DNA from 3 places in the Pseudomonas sp. ADAK13 genome. Region 2 is predicted to be linked to each of the others. Evidence: predicted binding sites of a transcription regulator. Region 2 holds the regulator's gene; each other region holds the start of a gene.

Region 1 (6,982 bases), 640 kb from region 2:
AGCACATTCCTTACGGTTCGGACGCTGCGGTCGAGTTCGCCGACAAGTCCATGGAAGCGGTGAGCTACTACGCGATCCAGGCTTCCTGCGACCTGGCCGACGAGCGCGGCGCCTACGAGACGTTCCAGGGTTCGCTGTGGTCCAAAGGCATCCTGCCGCTGGATTCGCAACAGATCCTGATCGAGCAACGTGGCCAGAAGTACATCGACGTTGACCTGAACGAATCCCTGGACTGGGCGCCGGTACGTGCCCGTGTGCAGAAAGGTATTCGTAACTCCAACATCATGGCCATCGCACCGACCGCCACCATCGCCAACATCACTGGCGTATCGCAGTCGATCGAACCGACTTACCAGAACCTGTATGTGAAATCGAACCTGTCGGGCGAATTCACCGTGATCAACCCGTACCTGGTTCGCGACCTCAAGGCCCGCGGCCTGTGGGACTCGGTCATGATCAACGACCTGAAGTACTACGACGGTTCGGTGCAGCAGATCGAACGCATCCCGCAAGAACTCAAAGAGCTCTACGCGACGGCCTTCGAAGTGGACACCAAGTGGATCGTTGACGCCGCCAGCCGTCGTCAGAAGTGGATCGACCAGGCTCAGTCGCTGAACCTGTACATCGCCGGCGCATCGGGCAAGAAGCTGGACGTGACCTACCGCATGGCGTGGTACCGTGGCCTGAAAACCACTTACTACCTCCGTGCCCTGGCCGCTACCAGTACCGAGAAGTCGACCATCAACACCGGCAAGCTGAACGCTGTTTCCAGCGGCGGCAACCACGGTGATGATTCGGTTCTCGCCGCTCCTGCCGGCCCGGCGCCAGTGCCTAAAGCCTGCGCGATCGACGAGCCGGATTGCGAAGCTTGCCAGTAAGCTGAGCCGGTCCCGGGTTTAACCACCCAGGCTTGAATAACCCCCGATAGGCCTATGGCGTATCGGGGGTTTTCTTTTGCCCGCTAAAAAAGCGCGCGGGCCTTAGAACAATACGGTTGCCATACCGGACTGAGGCACGCCGCCTCGCTGCCCCCATAACTCAATCCGGCCGTTTATCACGGCCATCGAGTGCCCGCCGTATTCCACCGTCCCCACCTTGCTGTTTCTCAGATCCTCATCGGTCGCTGGCCTGTAACGTCCTTTCAGACCCAGGCGGTCCAGCCCCTCCCGCGCATACTCTCCATCGTTGAGGCTATTCATCGCCGCCTGGAAACTGCGTCCTGCCGTACCGTCGTTGTTTTCCATCTGCGCCCGCTTGGCGCTCGCCGCATACATGAAGTTGGCATCAGTCATCATGGCCGGGTCATCGCCCTTGAACCGAGCATGGGTGGCAGCCTGCTGCAATTCGCTCTGCGACAGGTGGAGTTTGAATCCATCACGCATGGTCACGTCGAAACCGTCACCGCTCTCCTTCACCTCCTTGAAGACGTCGGTGGGCTTCTGGCCAAACTGCATCATGGCGGCCTTTATCGCCGAGACAGTGATGCAGTTGCCGTCGGGGCCCTGGCTGAAACCACTCCAGATATTGTCCGGTTTTTTCCCCGGGTTGCTGTTGTCGGGTTTGTAGTTGAAATGTTTTGCGCCTTCGGTGAGCGGTTTGTTGCTCATGGACTCGGAGGGACCAAACCCGCCACCACCAAGGCCGCCACCGCCACCGCCGCCACCGCCGCCGCCACCGCCACCGCCACCGGGCGAAGGAGTGGGCGCCGGTGAAGGGGAAGGCGCATCCGGAAACAAGTCCGGAAACAGTGCCTTCAAAAGCGCCAACCACTGTTCGGATAACTCTTTCTTCAGTTGCTCGAGAATCTCCTTGAACGCTTCATCACCCAGCTCTTTTCGTTTTTCATGAAGTTTGTCGCGCAGGTCCTGGGCGGTCTGGCTCTTGGAGGTTTTTTCGGCGTCATCCAACTGCCTGAGCAGGCTTGTGACGGTTTCCTTTTCAGACGCCAGGTTATCCTTGATGCCATCCGAACCGCCGGCGCCCCTCTGGTACCGCCCTGCCCCCCAAACGTCATATGGCACACCCCCCGAACCATCGCGTGACACCGAAAGACCCCACATACCTTCCCCTCCACCAATAATCACAAGGCACAACGGCTCTTGGCTTGATAGGTGGTCAAACAGGCATCGCACGTTCCGGTAGACGACCAAAAAAAAAGCCCCTCGATCGAGGGGCTTTCCGGTGAAGCGGCTTAAAGCGACAGCATCAGGTCATCTGAATGATGGTCTGCATGATGGTGCTTTGGGTGGAGATGGTCTTGGCGTTCGCCTGATAGTTGCTCTGGGCCTTGATCAGGTCCACCAGCTCGTTGGTCAGGTTGACGTTGGAGTTCTCCAGGGAGTTGGCCACGATCGAACCCAAGGTGCCGGATTGCGGGGTATCAAACCCTGGCTGGCCCGACGCAAAGGTCTCTTTCCAGGTGGTGCCGCCGTTTGGCTGCAAGCCCTGCTCGTTGTTGAAACTCGCCAGGGAGATCTGGCCAATGGCCTTGCTCTGCTGATTGCTGAAAGTGGCGAAGAGTACACCGGTGCCGTCGATTTTCAGCCCGGTGATCTGGCCGGTGGCGTAGCCATCGGTGGTCGGCGGGTTGCGATAGGTAGCCGAGTTGTACTGGGTGATGTTCGCCATGTTGACGGCAACCCCGGCTGTATTGGCAGCCGCCCCGTTAGACGTCCAGACACCGTTGACCAGGCCGCCCGGCTTCCAGTCGGAAATGGTCAGCGTGGTATTGGAAGCGGTGGCTGGCGGGGTGACGATGCCCGTGAGCTTGCCCGAGCTGTCAAACGACAGCGTCGAGGCGACTGGCGCCTTGACGTCGGTGCCGGTGCCGCTGATCGGCGAGCCGTCAGGGTTACGTCCGTCGATCAGCGTGTAGGACTTCCAGGTGTTGGAGTCTGTCTTCACCAGGTACTGCACCATCGGATGCGCGTTGCCCTGCGTATCGTAAAGGGTGGTGGAGTACTGGGTAGTGAAGCTGTCCGACTTCGTCGGATCAAATGGGTGTGCCGTCTGGTCGATCGGCAGCTCGGACGAGTTCAGGTTACTGGTGGAATCCACCTTGCTCGACGCCTTCGGCGGCAGGTTCGACAGGTTCAGTTGCAGGTCGGTCAAACCACCCTTCTGAATGTTGCCATCGGCGTCGGCCGCATAGCCTTGCAGGCGCGAAGTACCGGTGTTGTTGGTGATGTAGCCGTCCTTGTCGGCACGGAAGGCACCGCTACGGGTGTACTCCAGCGAGCCGTCGCTGCCCTTCTGCACGAAGAAGCCGCCACCCTGGATCGCCATGTCCAGAATGCCGCCGCTGTTGTTGACGTCACCCTGGGTGAACTGCTGGGACACTGCCGCCAGGTTCACGCCATTACCGATGCTGTTCTGGCCGGTGCCCAACTTGGAAGCCGCGTAGATATCCGCAAATTCCGCACGGGACGACTTGAAACCGGTGGTCGCGACGTTGGCGATGTTGTTACCGGTCACGTCCAGTTGTTTGTTGGCCGCATAGAGGCCGCTAAGGCCGATGTTAAAAGACATTGTTCTCTCCTTTTGCCGTATTTAGCCGGCTCTATGTACCGATAGTCTGAATTTGCGACAGCTTGATACTGCCCATGCCGCCCGCCAGGTTAAGCAGCATTTCGCCGCCGTTCGTACCCAGGGTCACGCTGGTCACCGTTGCCGGCAGCGAGGTAGCCAGGGCAACCGAGTCACCCTTGTCATTCTTGGTGGTGGCATTGAAGGTGTAGGTGCCTGGAGGCGCCGTCTCGCCCGCATCGTTCTTGCCATCCCAGACAAAGCTGGAATTGCCGGCGCTCTGGGCGCCCATGTCGATGGTGCGTACGACGTTGCCGTCCTTGTCGGTGATCTTGACGGAGACGTTACCCGTCGCTGCCGTCACCGCCACGGAACCGGTCATGCTCTTGCTGGTATCAACCATGGCCTTGTCGGTCTGGGTGATCACCGAGCGCCCCACCAGCGACGAAGCCTGCAGCGCCTGCGAGGAACTGAAGTTGCTGGAAATCGCGTTCACCGAGTCATTCAGGGTGTTGATGCCTTCCAGGCTACTGAACTGCGCCAGCTGTGCCACGAACGCGCCGTTGTCCTGGGGCGACAGCGGGTTCTGGTTTTTCAGTTGGGTTACCAGCAGTTGCAGGAACGCGTCCTTGCCCAACGACTGGTTGCCGGTCGCCGAACTGACAGCGCTGCCGACGCTGCTGTTATCTGTCGCAGTCTTGACCTTGGAATTGAAAAGGTCCTGGACCGCCGTGTTGGTCGAACTGGTATCAACAATGGCCATTATTTGGCGCCCCTTATCACTGACCCAGGGTCAGGACCTTCTGCATCATGGTTTTGGCGGTGTTCATCATTTCCGCGTTGGTCTGGAACGAGCGGCTGGCGGAAATCATGTCGGCCATTTCCTCGACCACGTTGACGTTGGGGTAGTACACGTACCCTTTTTCGTTCGCGGCGGGGTGGTTCGGCTCGTAGCGGGCTTCGAGGTTGCTCTGGTCTTCGACCACACCGAGCACCTGCACGCCCTGGCCTGCGGCATCCTGGTTCTGGAACAGCGAGTCGCCGCTACCGCTCTGGCCACCCTGGCCGCCCTGGAACATGGTGGCGAACACCGGGTGCCGGGCGCGGTAGGTCTGGTCAATGCTCGACGACACGGTCTCGGCGTTGGCGATGTTACTGGCGACGGTGTTGAGGCGCGTGGTCTGCGCGCTCATGCCACTACCGGCAATATTGAAAACACTGGCGAGGGACATGGCTTACTCTCCACGCAGGGCTGACATCAGCCCTTTGAATTTGCTGTTGAGCAGGGTGAAGCTGGCCTGGAAGTTCACCGAGTTCTCGGCGTAGGCCGATTGCTCCAGCTGGGCGTCCACGGTGTTCTGGTCGATCGACGGTTGCATCGGCGTGCGATACAACAGCGACTCGTCACCATTGCCCAGGCCTTGCGCTTCGATATGACGGCTGTTGGTCATGTTCAGGGCGAAGGTGCCGTTCTTGGTCTTGTCTTGCTGTGCGGCGAGCACGGCAGAGAAGTCCAGGTCCCGAGCCTTGTAGTTCGGGGTGTCGGCGTTGGCAATGTTGTTGGCCAGGACTTCGGCACGCTGGGCGCGGAAGCCCAGGGCTTGTTCGTGGATACCGAGCGCTTTATCGAAGCTGATGCTCATGGCGGAAACCTTTAGGGGCTGACCTGCTTTTCGTAACTAGGATTTAGCAAGGGCCATGCCAAGTTGCCGGAGCGCCGTAAATCAAGGGTTTGCGACAGGATTGCCGGCGGCAATGCCAGAAAAGCGGCAAAGGGTTTCCGCGAAACGCCAGTAAAGCGGCAATGCCGGCTTGCCGCTTTGCGGTGTCTAGTCCTGAAATAGGTTTACACCTGTTTTAGCCTCAAAACGCCCGATGCACCGCATCGGGCGTTTTGTATTTCAGCGACAGATGAGGCCGCTCGTTGTTATAGATCAGCACCGACTCGTCTACCATCCGGATGGCCTCTGCAAAATCTTTGGGGCGATGCAGCAATAACTCGTTTTTCAAAATCCCATTCACACGCTCAGCCAATGCATTTTGGTAGCAGTCGTAGCCATCGGTCATTGAGCAGGTGATGCCGTACTTGGCATGCAACCGCTGATAAAGCTCGGAGCAGTATTGGACGCCTCTGTCCGAGTGATGCACCAGGCGTTGTTCCGTTGTCCGCTGCTTGAGGGCTTTTTTGAACGCCTGGATCACCGATTCGGCGTGCAAGCTTTCATGGATATGGTGCCCCACGATTTTTCGAGAGTACGCATCGGTGATCAAACTCAGATAAGCCACACCCGTTTGCGTTGGTAAGTAGGTGATGTCCGCAACCCATACTTGCTCTGGCGCCTTGGCGACTACCTGAATCGGCCCATCTTTGAGCCGGTTTGGATGACGGCGAAAGCGATGATGGCTGTCTGTCGTTTTGTGATAGGCCCGTCTGCGGGGAACCAGTTCGCGCCGATCTCGCAAGATATCGAATAAACGGTCTCGACCAACCTTTACGGTCACTTCTGGCTCAGTGCGCATTAGATTGTGAAGTTTTCGGGTGCCAATGCGCGGTTGCCGAAGTCGCTTTTCCCTCACGAATCCCATCACTTCCTGGGCATGACGGGCCCGGGCATCACACGCCCGGTTGCGCTTGTAATAAGCCTGGCGGGAAATCCCCATGAACTGGCAAGCCCGACTAATGCTCAGGTCTTGGATCTGCCCCTGGGAGAGGACTTACCGGATCGCTTTTTACGACAGAAACACCGAAGTCGTTCTTCAAAACATCAACGACGGCTTCGAAAAACTGAGCTTTCTGGTTGGCTTGGGCAAGCTTTTCTTCAAGCTCTTTGATTCGCTGTTCGGGTGTCAGCGGTTTATCGGGCTCATCCATGGAACGAGGTCTCTTGGAGCGAATGGACGCGCCTTGACTCCAGTCCTGCCGACCATGCCTGCGTAACCAATTCAGTACAGTCGTTTTACCCTGAATGCCATAGCGCTCTTGAGCCTCTTTATAACTCAACTCGCCTTTTTCGACCTGATCGACGACCGACAATTTAAAGGTTAGCGTGTAATCACGCTGACTGCGCCTTTCTCCCGTATTCATTACTCCCTCCTGAGAATGGGTCAGAAGGTGTAAACCTTATTCAGGACGGAACACGGCCATAAAAAAAGGGAGACCTCTGCAGGCCTCCCTTTTTTGTTCAAGCGCTCATCACTTGGCCTGGTAAATGATCCCCGGGCTGCACTGCACCATCTGGTAATGATCCGGCAAACCGTTCAGCGCCTCGGAAGCGCCGAGGAACAGGTAACCGCCACGCTTGAGGGTGCCGTGGATGCGCAACAGAATGTCTTTCTTCACCTCGGCCGAGAAGTAGATCAACACGTTGCGGCAAAACACCATGTCGAACTTGCCCAGGCTGGCATAACTGTCCAGCAGATTGAACGAGCGAAACTCCACCCGGCTCTTGATCGGCGC
Region 2 (6,982 bases):
TCGCTTGCTGGGCAGCAACGTGGCGCCCTCGGATGCGTCGACCCGCAACAGCCCTTTTTATGGAGCTCATTGATATGTCCTACACCTTGCCGGCGTTGCCTTACGCCTACGATGCCCTTGAACCGCATATCGACGCGCAAACCATGGAGATCCACTACACCAAGCACCACCAGACCTACATCAATAACCTCAACGCGGCTGTCGAAGGCACCGAGTTTGCCGGTTGGCCGGTGGAGAAACTGGTGTCCAGCGTGCAGCAACTGCCGGAAAAACTCCGGGCGGCGGTGATCAACCAGGGCGGTGGTCACGCCAACCACTCGTTGTTCTGGGCCGTCATGTCGCCCAAGGGCGGCGGCAAGCCAGACGGCGCGCTGGGCAACGCCATCGACGAGCAGTTGGGTGGTTTCGACGCCTTCAAAGAGGCCTTCACCAAGGCTGCCTTGACCCGCTTCGGCAGTGGCTGGGCGTGGTTGAGCGTTACCCCGCAAAAGACCCTGGTGGTGGAAAGCAGCGGCAACCAGGACAGCCCGCTGATGAACGGCAATACGCCGATCCTCGGCCTGGACGTCTGGGAGCACGCTTACTACCTGCTGTACCAGAACCGTCGCCCGGAATACATCAACGCGTTCTACAGCGTTATCAATTGGCCGGAAGTTGCTGAACGGTACCAGGCTGCGCTGGGCTGAAACTCCTCTATAACAAGATCTAAGGCCGACTATGGGCACTGAAACACTGGCGATCAGCAGCGTGCGAATGTTTCGTTATGCGTTTGGCTCGCTGCTGCTATTGGCAGGAACTGCATTGCTGGTGGCCCAAGGGTTGGCCTGGCTTGACCTGGAACCCCGCATCCTGCGCGCGTTGCAGGGGGGTGCCATTTGCGCCCTTGGCACCGCCTTGGGCGCCGTGCCGGTACTGGTGATTCGCCGGATGCCATTGGCGGTGAGTGACACGCTGCTGGGCTTCGGTGCGGGGGTGATGCTGGCGGCCACCGCGTTTTCGCTGATCGTGCCGGGTATTGCCGCTGCTGAAAACCTCGGGCTGACGCCTTGGGCCGCCAGCGGCTTGATCAGTTTTGGCATCATGCTGGGCGCATTTGGGCTGTATCTGGTGGATCGCAAGGTCTCCGGCGCCAGCCCGGAAATGCTGGTGGGGAGTCCGGAACGTCCGGTGATTCCGCCGCGCATCTGGCTGTTTGTGTTCGCCATCATTGCCCACAACATTCCCGAAGGCATGGCAGTGGGTGTCTCGGCGGGCGGCGGCATGCCCGATGCCGACAGCCTGGCCATGGGCATTGCCTTGCAGGATGTGCCGGAGGGCTTGGTGATTGCCTTGGTGCTGGCCGGGGCAGGGATGTCGCGGGTCAGGGCGTTCCTGATTGGCGCGGCGTCCGGGTTGGTGGAGCCGGTGTTTGCGGTGCTGTGTGCCTGGCTGGTAAGCCTGGCGGAGGTACTGTTGCCGTTGGGGTTGGCGCTGGCGGCCGGGGCGATGCTGTTGGTGGTGACCCACGAAGTGATTCCCGAGTCGCGGCGCAATGGCCATGACAAGCTCGCCAGCCTGGGGCTGTGTATCGGGTTTTGTTTGATGATGGTGATGGATACAGCGTTGGGCTAAGAACTCTGCCAAATTCCTTGTAGGAGTCGGCTTGCCGGCGATGGCGTTCCTGAGGTCAGTGCAAGACTTGTGGGCCCATCGCCGGTAAACCGGCTCCTGCAGAGGGTGTTACTCGCCTTCGTCAAAATAGTTGTTGATCAATGCCACCAGCGCATCCATCGCTTCCTGCTCTTGCTCGCCTTCCGTCTTCAAGTGAATCTTCGTGCCCTTGCCCGCCGCCAGCATCATCATGGCCATGATGCTTTTGCCGTCGACCATGGATTCTGCGGTACGCCCGGCGCGAATCTGGCAAGGGAACTGGCCGGCGACGCCGACGAATTTGGCCGAAGCCCGGGCGTGCAGGCCCAGCTTGTTGATGATTTCAATTTCCAGAGCGGGCATCGCGGGGGTGTTCCTTTCAGCTAAGGTCGCGGTGGCGAACCTGGACGTTCTTGAGGGTTTGTTGCAGCACCTTGCCCAGGCGTTCGGTCAGGTAGACGGAACGATGATGGCCGCCGGTGCAGCCAATGGCGATGGTGACATAAGCCCGGTTACTGGCCGCAAAACGCGGCAGCCATTTGAGCAGGTAGCTGGAGATATCCTGGAACATCTCCTCTACATCCGGCTGCGCCGCCAAATATTCCGCCACAGGTTCGTCCAGCCCGGACTGATCGCGCAGTTCCGGCTTCCAGTAGGGGTTGGGCAGGCAGCGCACATCAAACACCAGGTCGGCATCCACCGGCATGCCGCGCTTGAAGCCAAACGACTCCACCAGAAACGCGGTGCCCGGCTCCGGCTGATTCAGCAGGCGCAGCTTGATCGCATCGCGCAGTTGATACAGGTTCAGGCTGGTGGTGTTGATCTTGAGGTCGGCCAGGTCAATGATCGGGCCCAGCAGTTTGGTCTCGTCCTCGATGGCTTCTGCCAGCGAGCGATGCGGGCTGCTCAGTGGATGGCGTCGACGGGTTTCGGAGAAGCGCTTGAGCAGGGTTTCTTCGTCGGCGTCCAGGTACAGCACATCGCAGTGGATGTGCTTGGCCCGCACTTCTTCGAGCAGTTCAGGGAAGCGGGAGAGGTGGCTGGGCAGGTTGCGGGCGTCGATCGAGACGGCCACCAGCGGTTGCGCCAACTCGGTATGGATCAGTGCACGTTCCGCCAGTTCCGGCAGCAGGCCGGCGGGCAGGTTGTCGATGCAATAGAAGCCGTTGTCCTCGAGAACATTGAGAGCCGTGCTTTTACCTGAGCCGGAGCGGCCGCTGACGATGATCAAACGCATGATTACTGCCCGTTTTGCTCATCCAGTACAACCTGATAAAGCGCCTCATTGCTGGGAGCGCTGCGCAGTTTGTCGCGTACTTCCTTGCGGTCGAGCATGCTGGCGATCTGCCGAAGCAGTTCCAGGTGCGCATCGGTGGCAGCTTGCGGGACCAGCAGAACGAACAGCAGGTCGACCGGCGCGCCGTCGATGGCGTCGAAATCGATGGGGGCGTCCAGGTGCAGCAGGGCGCTGACTGGAGACTCACAGCCTTGCAGGCGGCAGTGAGGAATGGCGATGCCGTTGCCAAAGCCGGTCGAACCGAGCTTTTCACGGGCGATCAGTGCCTCATACACAGCTTGCGTATCCAGCTCGGGCACTTCGCGGCCGATCAGGTTGGCAATTTGTTCGAGGGCACGCTTTTTACTGCCGCCCGGCACGTTCACGAGGGAACGGCCGGGGGTCAGGATGGTTTCAAGTCGAATCATGGGTGGGGAGTGTTAGCGGCCAGTGCCTTGAAGAAGACTCTGCTGCTTTTCCTTATGCTTTTTGATTTGGCGATCCAGCTTGTCGGTGAGGTCGTCAATGGCAGCATACATATCTGAATGCTCGGCATTGGCGACTACTTCCCCGCCGGGTATACGCAAGGTGGCTTCGATTTTCTGCTTGAGCTTCTCGACAGTCATGATGACTTGCACGTTGGTGATCTTGTCGAAATGCCCCTCAATTCGTTTGAGTTTTTCGCCGATATAGGCGCGCAGCGGTTCGGTCACTTCCAGTTGGTGTCCACTGATGTTGACTTGCATACAGCTTCTCCTTCGTTGCCAGTGCATAAAGCGGCAGGCCGGGGTGCCTGCCACTGGAACGCTATGGCCCGCCCGTCACATCAAACGTTTACGCTCGCTGGAAGGCGCGATCCCGAGGGACTCGCGGTACTTGGCGACGGTTCGACGGGCGACCTGAATGCCTTGTGCCTCCAGTAAACCAGCGATCTTGCTGTCACTCAACGGCTTTTTCTGATTTTCCGCGGCAACCAGTTTTTTGATGATCGCGCGGATCGCCGTGGACGAGCATTCGCCGCCTTCGGAGGTGCTGACATGGCTGGAGAAAAAGTATTTCAGCTCATAAATACCCCGTGGGGTATGCATGAATTTTTGCGTGGTCACCCGGGAAATCGTTGATTCGTGCATGCCCACCGCCTCGGCGATGTCGTGCAGTACCAGCGGCTTCATCGCCTCATCGCCGTATTCCAGGAAGCCGCGCTGGTGCTCGACGATCTGGGTGGCGACTTTCATCAGGGTTTCGTTGCGGCTTTGCAGGCTCTTGATGAACCAGCGGGCTTCCTGCAACTGGTTGCGCATGAAGGTGTTGTCGGCGCTGGTGTCGGCGCGGCGTACAAACCCTGCATATTGCGGGTTGACCCGCAGGCGCGGCACCGATTCCTGGTTCAGCTCCACCAGCCAGCGCTCGTTGTCCTTGCGCACGATCACATCGGGGACGACGTATTCGGCTTCACTGGACTCGATCTGCGAGCCGGGGCGCGGGTTGAGGCTCTGCACCAGCTCGATGATCTGGCGCAGGTCATCTTCCTTGAGCTTCATGCGGCGCATCAGCTGGCTGTAGTCGCGGCTGCCGAGCAAGTCGATGTAGTCGGTGACCAGGCGCTGCGCTTCGGCCAGCCAAGGCGTCTTGGCCGGCAGTTGGCGCAGTTGCAACAGCAGGCACTCGCTGAGGCTGCGGGCGCCGATACCGGCTGGCTCGAATTGCTGGATGCGGTGCAGGACGGCTTCGATTTCGTCCAGTTCGATGTCCAGTTCCGGGTCGAAGGCCTCGAGGATCTCCTCAAGGGTCTCGTCCAGGTAGCCCTGATTGTTGATGCAGTCGATCAGGGTGACGGCGATCAGGCGATCGGTGTCGGACATCGGCGCCAGGTTCAGTTGCCAGAGCAAATGGCTCTGCAGGCTCTCGCCAGCGGAGGTGCGGGTGGTGAAGTCCCACTCGTCATCGTCATTGCTGGGCAGGCTGCTGGCGCTGGTCTGGTAGACGTCTTCCCACGCGGTGTCGACGGGAAGCTCGTTGGGAATGCGTTCGTTCCATTCACCGTCCTCGAGGTTGTCCACCGTGGGGGCGGTTTCCTGGTAGGAGGGTTCCTGTACGTCGGGGTTGGGTTTTTGCTCGATGTTGTCGGCCAGCGGGTCTGCATTATCGAAGTCGTCGCCTTCTTCCTGGCGTTCGAGCATCGGATTGGACTCCAGGGCCTCCTGGATTTCCTGTTGCAGGTCCAGGGTCGACAATTGGAGCAGGCGGATGGCCTGTTGCAGCTGCGGTGTCATCGTCAGCTGCTGGCCCATTCTCAGGACTAGCGATGGTTTCATGGCAGGGGCTTAACACCTTATTCGCCGGCGCAATGCGCCATCCACGACAGGGCGCGTGAGCGCCAAACATAAGCAAATTATATGCCTGATATCGGGGGCTTTGCCTAGAGCGCGGTAACAATAAAAATACTGAGGTTTTTATTGACTCCCGCGCTCCATGGCGAATGGCCTGATACCACCGTGTTTACAGGCGGAACTCGTGACCCAGATACACTTCCTTGACCAGTTCGTTGGCCAGGATAGTGGCAGAGTCACCTTCGGCAATCAGCTGTCCATCGTTGACGATGTAGGCGGTTTCGCAGATATCGAGGGTCTCACGGACGTTGTGGTCGGTGATCAACACACCGATGCCCTTGGCCTTGAGGTGATGGATGATCTGCTTGATGTCGCCGACGGAGATCGGGTCGACACCGGCGAAAGGTTCGTCCAGCAGGATGAACTTCGGCGCAGTGGCCAGGGCACGGGCGATTTCCACGCGACGACGCTCGCCGCCGGAAAGGCTCATGCCGAGGTTGTCGCGAATGTGGTTGATGTGGAATTCCTGCAACAGGCTTTCCAGCTCTTTCTTGCGCCCGGCGCGGTCGAGTTCCTTGCGGGTCTCGAGGATCGCCATGATGTTGTCGGAAACCGACAGTTTGCGGAAGATCGACGCTTCCTGGGGAAGATAGCCGATACCCGCCTGTGCACGACCGTGCATCGGCTGGTGGCTGACGTCCAGGTCGTCGATCAGCACGCGGCCTTGATCGGCCTGAACCAGGCCGACAATCATGTAGAAACAGGTGGTCTTGCCGGCACCGTTGGGGCCGAGCAAGCCGACGATCTGGCCGCTGTCGATCGACAGGCTGACGTCGCGCACGACCTGACGGCTTTTATAGGCCTTGGCCAGATGCTGGGCTTTCAGGGTTGCCATTAATTCGCCTTCTTCGCGTCGGTTTTCGGCGTCGGCTGGGCGGCGTCGGCTTTCTGCTTCGGCTGGATAACCATATCGATGCGCGGCTTCGGCGTGCCGATCTTCGTACCGGTGGCACGACCGGCCTGGGCAATCTGCTTCACCGTGTCATAGACGATTTTTTCGCCGTCAGTGGTGTTGCCGTCATTGATGACCCTGGCCTGATCGATCAGCACGATGCGATTTTGCTGCGCGTGGTACTGGATCGTCTTGCCGTAGCCTTTGACCGGCGTCGGGTCGCCCACTTTTTGCAGCTGTTCGAAATACGCCAGGTTGCCGACCGAAGTGACCACGTCGATATCGCCTGCCGGGGTGCGAGTCAGTGTCACGGTATTACCCGTCACTTTCATCGAGCCTTGAGTGATGATGACGTCGCCGGTGTAGGTCGCAATACCTTTCTTGTCATCCAGTTGCGCATCATCGGCCTGAATGTGGATCGGTTGCTGGCTATCGTTCGGCAGAGCCCAGGCGCTCACGCTTCCCAGTGCTGCGCCCAGGCCGAGCAAAATAGGGAGGGTTTTAACGAGCCTCATACTGTCCTCTTACGTTCGATAGCAGGTGTATCCTGCTTTCTTTCAAATACGCTTTCATTCCCTTGCCAGTCGATACACCGCCAGCGCCGTCGATTCTAACGTCTTGCTCGGTCTGCGCATATTGCTTCTGTGGGAATACGGTCATGCGACTGCTGGTAATAATGGTGTCGCGGTCCTTGGCGTCGGTACGGGCTACGCGCACCGAGTCAATCAATTCCACCTGGGTGCCGTCCGGGTTGACTTCGCCACGCTCACTGGTGACGTGCCACGGGAATTCGGC
Region 3 (6,982 bases), 1.4 Mb from region 2:
TGGTCGCGGCGTTGAAGCCACCCATCGACGGTGCAGCGAACACGCCAGTCAGGATCGCGCCGAGGATACCGCCGATACCGTGCACGCCGAAGGCGTCCAGGGAGTCGTCGTAGCCCAGTTTGCGTTTCAGGGTAGTGGCGCAGAAGAAGCACACCACACCGGCAGCCAGGCCGATCACCAGGGCGCCCATCGGGCCCACGGTGCCAGCGGCTGGAGTGATTGCCACCAGGCCCGCAACCACACCCGAGGCGATGCCCAGAGCGCTTGGCTTACCGTGGGTGACCCACTCGGCGAACATCCAGCCCAGCGCCGCCGCAGCGGTAGCGATCTGGGTCACCAGCATCGCCATGCCGGCAGTGCCGTTGGCCGCAGCAGCGGAACCGGCGTTGAAGCCGAACCAGCCGACCCACAGCATGGCCGCGCCCACCAGGGTGTAACCGAGGTTATGCGGTGCCATTGGGGTGGTTGGGAAGCCTTTACGCTTGCCGAGTACCAGGCACGCTACCAGGCCGGCCACACCGGCGTTGATGTGCACCACGGTGCCGCCTGCGAAGTCCAGTACGCCCCAGTCGCCCAGCAACGAACCCGGACCGCCCCATACCATGTGGGCAATCGGTGCGTAGACCAGGGTGAACCAGACGCCCATGAAGATCAGCATCGCGGAGAACTTCATACGCTCGGCGAACGCACCGACGATCAGCGCCGGGGTGATGATCGCGAAGGTCATCTGGAAGGTCACGAACACCGCCTCAGGGAACAACGCCGCCGGGCCGGTGATGCTGGCCGGGGTCACACCCGAGAGGAACAGTTTGGACAAGCCACCCACAAACGAGTTGAGGTTGACGACGCCTGCTTCCATACCGGTGGTGTCGAACGCCATACTGTAGCCGTAGACGAACCACAGGATGGTGATCAGGCCGGTGATGGCGAAGCACTGCATCATCACGGAAAGAATGTTTTTGGAACGAACCATGCCGCCGTAGAACAGCGCGAGGCCTGGAATGGTCATGAACAGCACCAGCGCGGTCGACGTGAGCATCCACGCGGTGTCGCCGGAATTGAGGACTGGAGCAGGTACTGGGTCCGCCGCCATGGCCAGGGCCGGCATTACGAGGGACAACAGGGCTCCTAGCCCTGCGAATTTACGCAGAGTCATATTGTTTTCTCCTGGGGCGTTGGGGTTTGGCGGCTTAGATTGCGTCGGTATCGGTTTCGCCGGTACGGATGCGAATAGCCTGTTCCAGATTGACCACGAAGATCTTGCCGTCACCGATTTTGCCGGTGTTGGCGGCCTTGGTTATCGCCTCGATAACCCGGTCAAGATCCTTGTCGTCAATGGCGACATCAATCTTCACCTTTGGCAGGAAATCGACCACGTATTCCGCGCCGCGATACAGCTCGGTGTGACCCTTCTGCCGACCGAAGCCTTTGACCTCAGTGACGGTAATGCCCTGCACGCCGATCTCGGACAGTGACTCGCGTACATCGTCCAACTTGAACGGCTTGATGATGGCAGTGACTAGCTTCATGAAAACTCTCTCCCGAATTGGTGGACTTGCCCCAGGAAAACAAACCCGTCTCAAGTCTAAGCGCAGTGCCTGGCTTTGTAACGCTTCGTCGCCTTGGCATTTGCCATTGCGACGCTCGCTAACCACTGGTGACGAAACATGTACCGCTGGTCCGTCGGCGCACTGCATCGTCACAGCGACTGCATCAGTGCATGGGTCATGAACGTCTAAGCAGAAAGCTTGCCAGCTCCGTAAAAATCACTGAAATCAGTCCTTTGTTCGCTTGCGGCCACCCACCGGGCGCCATTGCCGCGAAGATACGCACGAAAACGGTGCGCGACCGCCCGGCCCCATGCGCGAAAAGCGTGCGCCTGTGGTGGCGAAAAAGACTATAGACGCTGCGTGATACACTGCCGGCCAACAGATTTTCCGGACTATTTCCCATGCTCGCGCCCAAAGACCTCCTCGACGCCCTGAGCGGCCACGCCTCCCGCCTGTTCAGCAGCGACACACCGCTGCCGCGCAACGAAATTGAAAGCCAGTTCAAGGCTCTGCTGCAGAGCGGTTTCAGCAAGCTGGACCTGGTAAGCCGGGAAGAGTTTGATAGCCAGATGGTGGTGCTGGCGCGCACTCGGGCGCGGTTGGAAAGCCTTGAGGCCAAGGTGGCGGAGCTGGAAGCGCGATTGGCGCCGGCCGCCGAATAAACAGGCCCAACCGGGGCAGGTTTCGCCTGTCCCCGTTAAACCGTTGCAGCCATCAGCTCACCCGCTGATACCCGCCAACAACCCCCTTCTTCGACAACACCCACTGCCACAGCTGGATATCCCGCGCGCGAAACGCTCCTGCACACGACAGCAGGTAATAGCGCCACATCCGGTAGAAGCGCTGGCCAAAGGTGTCGGCGAAATCCGGCCACGCCAGTTCGAAGTTTTCGCACCAGGCCATCAGCGTCTTGTCATAGTCGGCGCCAAAGTTGTGCAAATCCTCGGCAACAAATAATCCGTCCATGGCGTCGCCGATCTGCCCGATCGAGGGCAAATCACCGTTTGGAAAGATGTATTTGTCGATCCACGGGTCCGGCGTGCTGTTGCGCTGGTTCTTGCCGATGGTGTGCAGCAGGAACAGCCCCTCGTCTTTCAGGCAGCGGTTGGCAACCTCCATATACGCCCGATGATTCTTGCGACCCACGTGCTCGAACATGCCGACGCTGGCGATATGGTCGAATTGCTCGTCGATATCCCGATAATCCTGGAGCCGAAACTCGATCGGCAGATGGGCGTACTTGGCGCGGCCCCACTCCGCCTGCTCCTTGGAGATGGTCACACCGACACACTCCACACCGTAGTGCTCGGCGGCATGGCTCATGAAACTGCCCCAGCCACAGCCGATATCCAGCACGCGCATGCCCGGCTTGAGCCCCAGCTTTTTACAGATCAGGTCCAGCTTGGCGAACTGCGCCTGTTCCAGGGTGGTGGCGTCTTTCCAGTAGCCGCAGGTGTAGGTCATGCGCGAGTCGAGCATGCGCGCGTAAAAGTCATTGCCGAGGTCGTAGTGCGCTTCGCCGACTTGCCAGGCACGCTTCTTGTTTTGCAGGTTCAGCCATCGGGAGCTGAACGCGTGAAACAACAAGGTGGCCGGGTTGGCCTGGTCAATCACGCCGGAGCGCATGAGCCGGTAGAAAAACTCATCCAGCGCCTCGGCGTCCCAGCCGCCGTCCATATAATCTTCGCCAAGCCCCAGGTTTCCCTTGGCCAGGGCCAGGTCGAACGTGGCACTGTGGTGCAGCTGCATATCCGCAGCCGACGGTCCGTTGACCTCGATCTGCGCCTGCGCCAGCAACTCCTTAACGAAGCGCGCTCCCTGAGACATCTCATCAGAACCGGAAAAAGAATGACGCGTTTTGTTAAGCACAATTGCTCTCCAGAAATAGCGTTGCCTTTGATTCATACACTGCGAGAAATCTGGCCATGGAAGCGTCTGGAAAGGCCCTTCGGGCCTCACCGGGAACGCTGGCTGGGAACAGATGTAACAAATCTTATCCAGCCAATTTTTAAAGATATAATGAATTAATATTATGAAAACCATGCAAAATTGGAATGCAAGATGGACATCCGGGCGCTCCGTTATTTTGTAGAAGTCGTAGACCAGCAGAGCTTCACCAAGGCCGCCACCAAACTGCACCTGACCCAGCCAACGGTCAGCAAAATGGTGCAGCAACTGGAGTCGAGCCTTGGCCTGAAACTGCTGGACCGTATGGGCAAACGTTTCACCCTGACGGACGCCGGGGAGATTGTGCTCAAGCGCGCCAAGGAAATGATCGCGCTGCACGATGAGATGACCGTGGAGCTGCAAGACCTGCAGCAGGTCGGGCGCGGGGCCCTGCGCATGGGGCTTTCGCCTTCCACCCACCTCGCCCTGGCGCCGATCTTTGCGGAATACCACGCCCGCTACCCGAAGATCGAACTGAAACTGTTCGAGAGCGGCGGCAACATCACCATTCAGGACCTGCGCCAAGGCACCCTGGAGTTCGGCACCATTCTGGACTCACCGCGCGTGGCGGATATCTGGTCCGAATTCGAATCCATGCCCTTGTTCGAATCACCACTGTGCCTGCTCGCGCCCCACGACTCGCCCTGGCAAGGCCGCAGCTCGGTGGAACTGAGCGAGCTGCACGCCTGCGAATTCATCTTTTACGATGACACCTTCACCCTGAACCAGTTTGTTCTCGATGCCTGTGCCCAAGCCGGTTTTGAGCCGCGCATCAGCGGCCGTAGCAGCCAATGGGACTTTATCGCCTCCCTGGTACGGTTGGGCGTGGGCATCACCCTGCTGCCCCGGGCGTTCTGCGAAACCCTCGACGCCAGCCAGTTCAGCATCGCGGAAATACAGTCGCCGGCCCTGAACTGGAGGCTGATGCTGGCGTGGCGTCGGCAGTGCAAGCTGTCGTTTGCGGCGCAGGCGTGGCTGACGTTGGCGAAAGAGTTTCTGTGTGTGCCGCCGACGGACCAGTAGCCCGATACGTTCTGTAAAACCTCCCCGCCGCGCTCCGCCAGCGCTGAACTACCCTTGAAAAACCGCAGGAAGCGGCCACTCATTTCAAGGATCGAGCATGTCCCTCGCCATCGTCCACAGCCGCGCCCAGATTGGCGTTGAAGCCCCCGCCGTCACTGTCGAGGTGCACATGGCCAACGGCTTGCCATCGCTGACGCTGGTGGGCCTGCCGGAAACCGCGGTCAAGGAAAGCAAGGACCGCGTGCGCAGCGCCATTCTCAATTCTGCGCTGCAATACCCGTCCCGCCGCATCACCCTCAACCTCGCGCCCGCCGACCTGCCCAAGGACGGCGGGCGTTTTGATTTGGCGATTGCCCTGGGGATTCTCGCCGCCAGCGTGCAGGTGCCGACATTGACCCTCGATAACGTGGAATGCCTGGGCGAGCTGGCGCTGTCCGGCGAGGTGCGTGCGGTGAAAGGTGTGTTGCCGGCAGCCCTGGCGGCGCGCAAGGCCGGGCGCACCTTGATCGTGCCCCGGGCCAATGCCGAGGAAGCCTGCCTTGCCTCGGGGTTGAAGGTGATTGCCGTGGACCATCTGCTGCAAGTGGTAACGCACTTGAACGGTCACGTGCCGATCGAGCCCTTTGTTTCCAGTGGCCTGATGTATTTGAACAAACCCTACCCCGACCTGAGTGAAGTGCAGGGCCAACTGGCGGCCAAGCGTGCGCTGTTGATCGCTGCGGCGGGCGCCCACAACCTGTTGCTCAGCGGGCCGCCGGGCACCGGCAAGACCTTGCTCGCCAGCCGTCTGCCGGGGTTGTTGCCACCCTTGAGCGAACAGGAAGCGCTGGAGGTGGCGGCGATTCAGTCGGTGATCAGCCTGGCGCCGCTGAGCCATTGGCCGCACCGGCCGTTTCGTCAGCCGCACCATTCGGCATCCGGCCCTGCGCTGGTGGGCGGTGGTTCGAAACCGCAGCCGGGGGAAATCACCCTTGCCCATCACGGCGTGCTGTTTCTTGATGAGCTGCCGGAGTTTGATCGCAAGGTTTTGGAAGTGCTGCGTGAACCACTGGAATCCGGGCATATCGTGATTTCCCGCGCCCGCGACCGGGTGAGTTTCCCGGCGCGCTTTCAGTTGGTAGCGGCGATGAACCCCTGCCCTTGCGGCTACGTGGGCGAGCCGAGCGGGCGCTGCCGCTGCACGCCGGAGCAGATCCAGCGCTATCGCAACAAACTCTCGGGGCCGCTGCTGGACCGGATTGACTTGCACGTGACCGTCGCCCGGGAAAGCACCGCGCTGAACCCGGGCACACAGTCCGGTGATGACACCGCCAGCGCGTCCGTGCTCGTCGCCGAGGCCCGGGAGCGCCAGCAACGGCGCCAGGGCTGCGCCAACGCCTTTCTCGACCTGCCGGGGCTACGCCAGCACTGCAAACTGAAAAAGGCTGATGAAGGCTGGCTGGAGAGCGCGTGCGAACGGCTGACGCTGTCGCTGCGGGCGGCTCATCGCTTGCTCAAGGTTGCCCGTACCCTCGCCGACCTCGAACAGGTGGAGGCCATCGCCCGTCATCATCTGGCAGAAGCCTTGCAATACCGGCCCGCTAGCGCGTCTTAGGCAACGCCAGGAGCAAGGCCGCCACTTCCATCACTTCATCCATCACCGCTTCAGCCGACTCAACGGAGGGCTTGAGCATCAAGTCATCGGCATAACCCATGGCCACGGCGAACAGCTGCCGCGCGGCGCGTTTGGGCGACTCACAGCGGAACACCTTGGCCGCCACACCTTGCTCGATGATCTGCGCGAGCATGGCTTGCCACTGGGCGTTGATCACCAGGTAAGCCTGGGCCAGTGGCTCGTCGTGCATGGCTTCGTCCCAGGCATCCAGCCACAACGCCCACCCGGCCTCTGCCGTGGAGGGCAGGCAGTCACGCAGGAAACCTTCGAGGGCTTGCAGCGGTGGCAGGCCTTCCAGTGGCGCCCGCACCTCGTCCAGTTGCTCGTTGGCAAATCGCACAAACGCTTCGCGGCGCAGGTCTTTCCAGTCGCTGAAGTAGTGATAGACGTGGCTGCGGGACAGCCCGGCATGCTCCGCCAGGTCGCGGGTGGAAACATCGGCGAAGCCCTTGCTGCGAAACAGCTCCAGGGCGGCGGCGATGATCTGGTCTTTACGGTCGATACGCGACATGAGGCTTTTCCTTCAGGCACCGGCAGATCGACGGCGCTTGCTTTTTGAGCGGTCGCTCAATAATAGCGTTTATCTCACTCTCGGTGCACCCCATGTCATCCGTAACACCCCAGATCCTGATCGAAGAAAGCAAAAAGATCGGGCAACAATCCGCCAGCCAAACGCTCAAGGCGATCGCCAAGGCTTATCCCGGCAAGCTGTTCTGCACCTTGTCGCTGGTGGCGCTGGAGAACGCATTGCTGCTGGCCTACCCACTGTTTGCCGGGTTTGCGGTGGACTCGATCATCCGCGGCGACG

The links. The regulator sigma-54, encoded in region 2, starts transcription at its own class of promoters, with help from an activator protein. The targets are predictions, from matches to a motif close to ANTGGCATNNANNTTGCTNT.
Region 1: a site for sigma-54 is predicted at 5,212-5,231, ahead of flgB (flagellar basal body rod protein FlgB). Genes of this name have one in related genera too.
Region 3: a site for sigma-54 is predicted at 1,737-1,756, ahead of glnK (P-II family nitrogen regulator). Genes of this name have one in related genera too.

What each region holds. Positions count from the first base shown of each region.
Region 1 is NZ_CP052860.1:435,579-442,560, forward strand. It holds gene HKK54_RS02070 (ribonucleoside-diphosphate reductase subunit alpha) at 1-878, shown strand, start outside; gene HKK54_RS02075 (hypothetical protein) at 981-2,060, opposite strand; gene flgE (flagellar hook protein FlgE) at 2,206-3,528, opposite strand; gene flgD (flagellar hook assembly protein FlgD) at 3,560-4,288, opposite strand; gene flgC (flagellar basal body rod protein FlgC) at 4,305-4,757, opposite strand; gene flgB (flagellar basal body rod protein FlgB) at 4,761-5,168, opposite strand; one part of gene HKK54_RS02100 (IS3 family transposase) at 5,389-6,241, opposite strand; one part of gene HKK54_RS02100 (IS3 family transposase) at 6,240-6,610, opposite strand; gene cheR (protein-glutamate O-methyltransferase CheR) at 6,719-6,982, opposite strand, start outside.
Region 2 is NZ_CP052860.1:1,071,109-1,078,090, reverse strand. It holds gene HKK54_RS05155 (hypothetical protein) at 1-73, shown strand, start outside; gene HKK54_RS05150 (superoxide dismutase) at 75-686, shown strand; gene HKK54_RS05145 (ZIP family metal transporter) at 718-1,611, shown strand; gene HKK54_RS05140 (HPr family phosphocarrier protein) at 1,720-1,992, opposite strand; gene rapZ (RNase adapter RapZ) at 2,009-2,866, opposite strand; gene ptsN (PTS IIA-like nitrogen regulatory protein PtsN) at 2,869-3,333, opposite strand; gene hpf (ribosome hibernation-promoting factor, HPF/YfiA family) at 3,346-3,651, opposite strand; gene HKK54_RS05120 (RNA polymerase factor sigma-54) at 3,727-5,220, opposite strand; gene lptB (LPS export ABC transporter ATP-binding protein) at 5,405-6,130, opposite strand; gene lptA (lipopolysaccharide transport periplasmic protein LptA) at 6,130-6,702, opposite strand; gene lptC (LPS export ABC transporter periplasmic protein LptC) at 6,689-6,982, opposite strand, start outside.
Region 3 is NZ_CP052860.1:2,494,954-2,501,935, reverse strand. It holds gene HKK54_RS11565 (ammonium transporter) at 1-1,156, opposite strand, end outside; gene glnK (P-II family nitrogen regulator) at 1,191-1,529, opposite strand; gene HKK54_RS11555 (accessory factor UbiK family protein) at 1,952-2,212, shown strand; gene cfa (cyclopropane fatty acyl phospholipid synthase) at 2,265-3,377, opposite strand; gene HKK54_RS11545 (LysR family transcriptional regulator) at 3,612-4,520, shown strand; gene HKK54_RS11540 (YifB family Mg chelatase-like AAA ATPase) at 4,618-6,114, shown strand; gene HKK54_RS11535 (TetR/AcrR family transcriptional regulator) at 6,101-6,685, opposite strand; gene HKK54_RS11530 (ABC transporter six-transmembrane domain-containing protein) at 6,778-6,982, shown strand, end outside.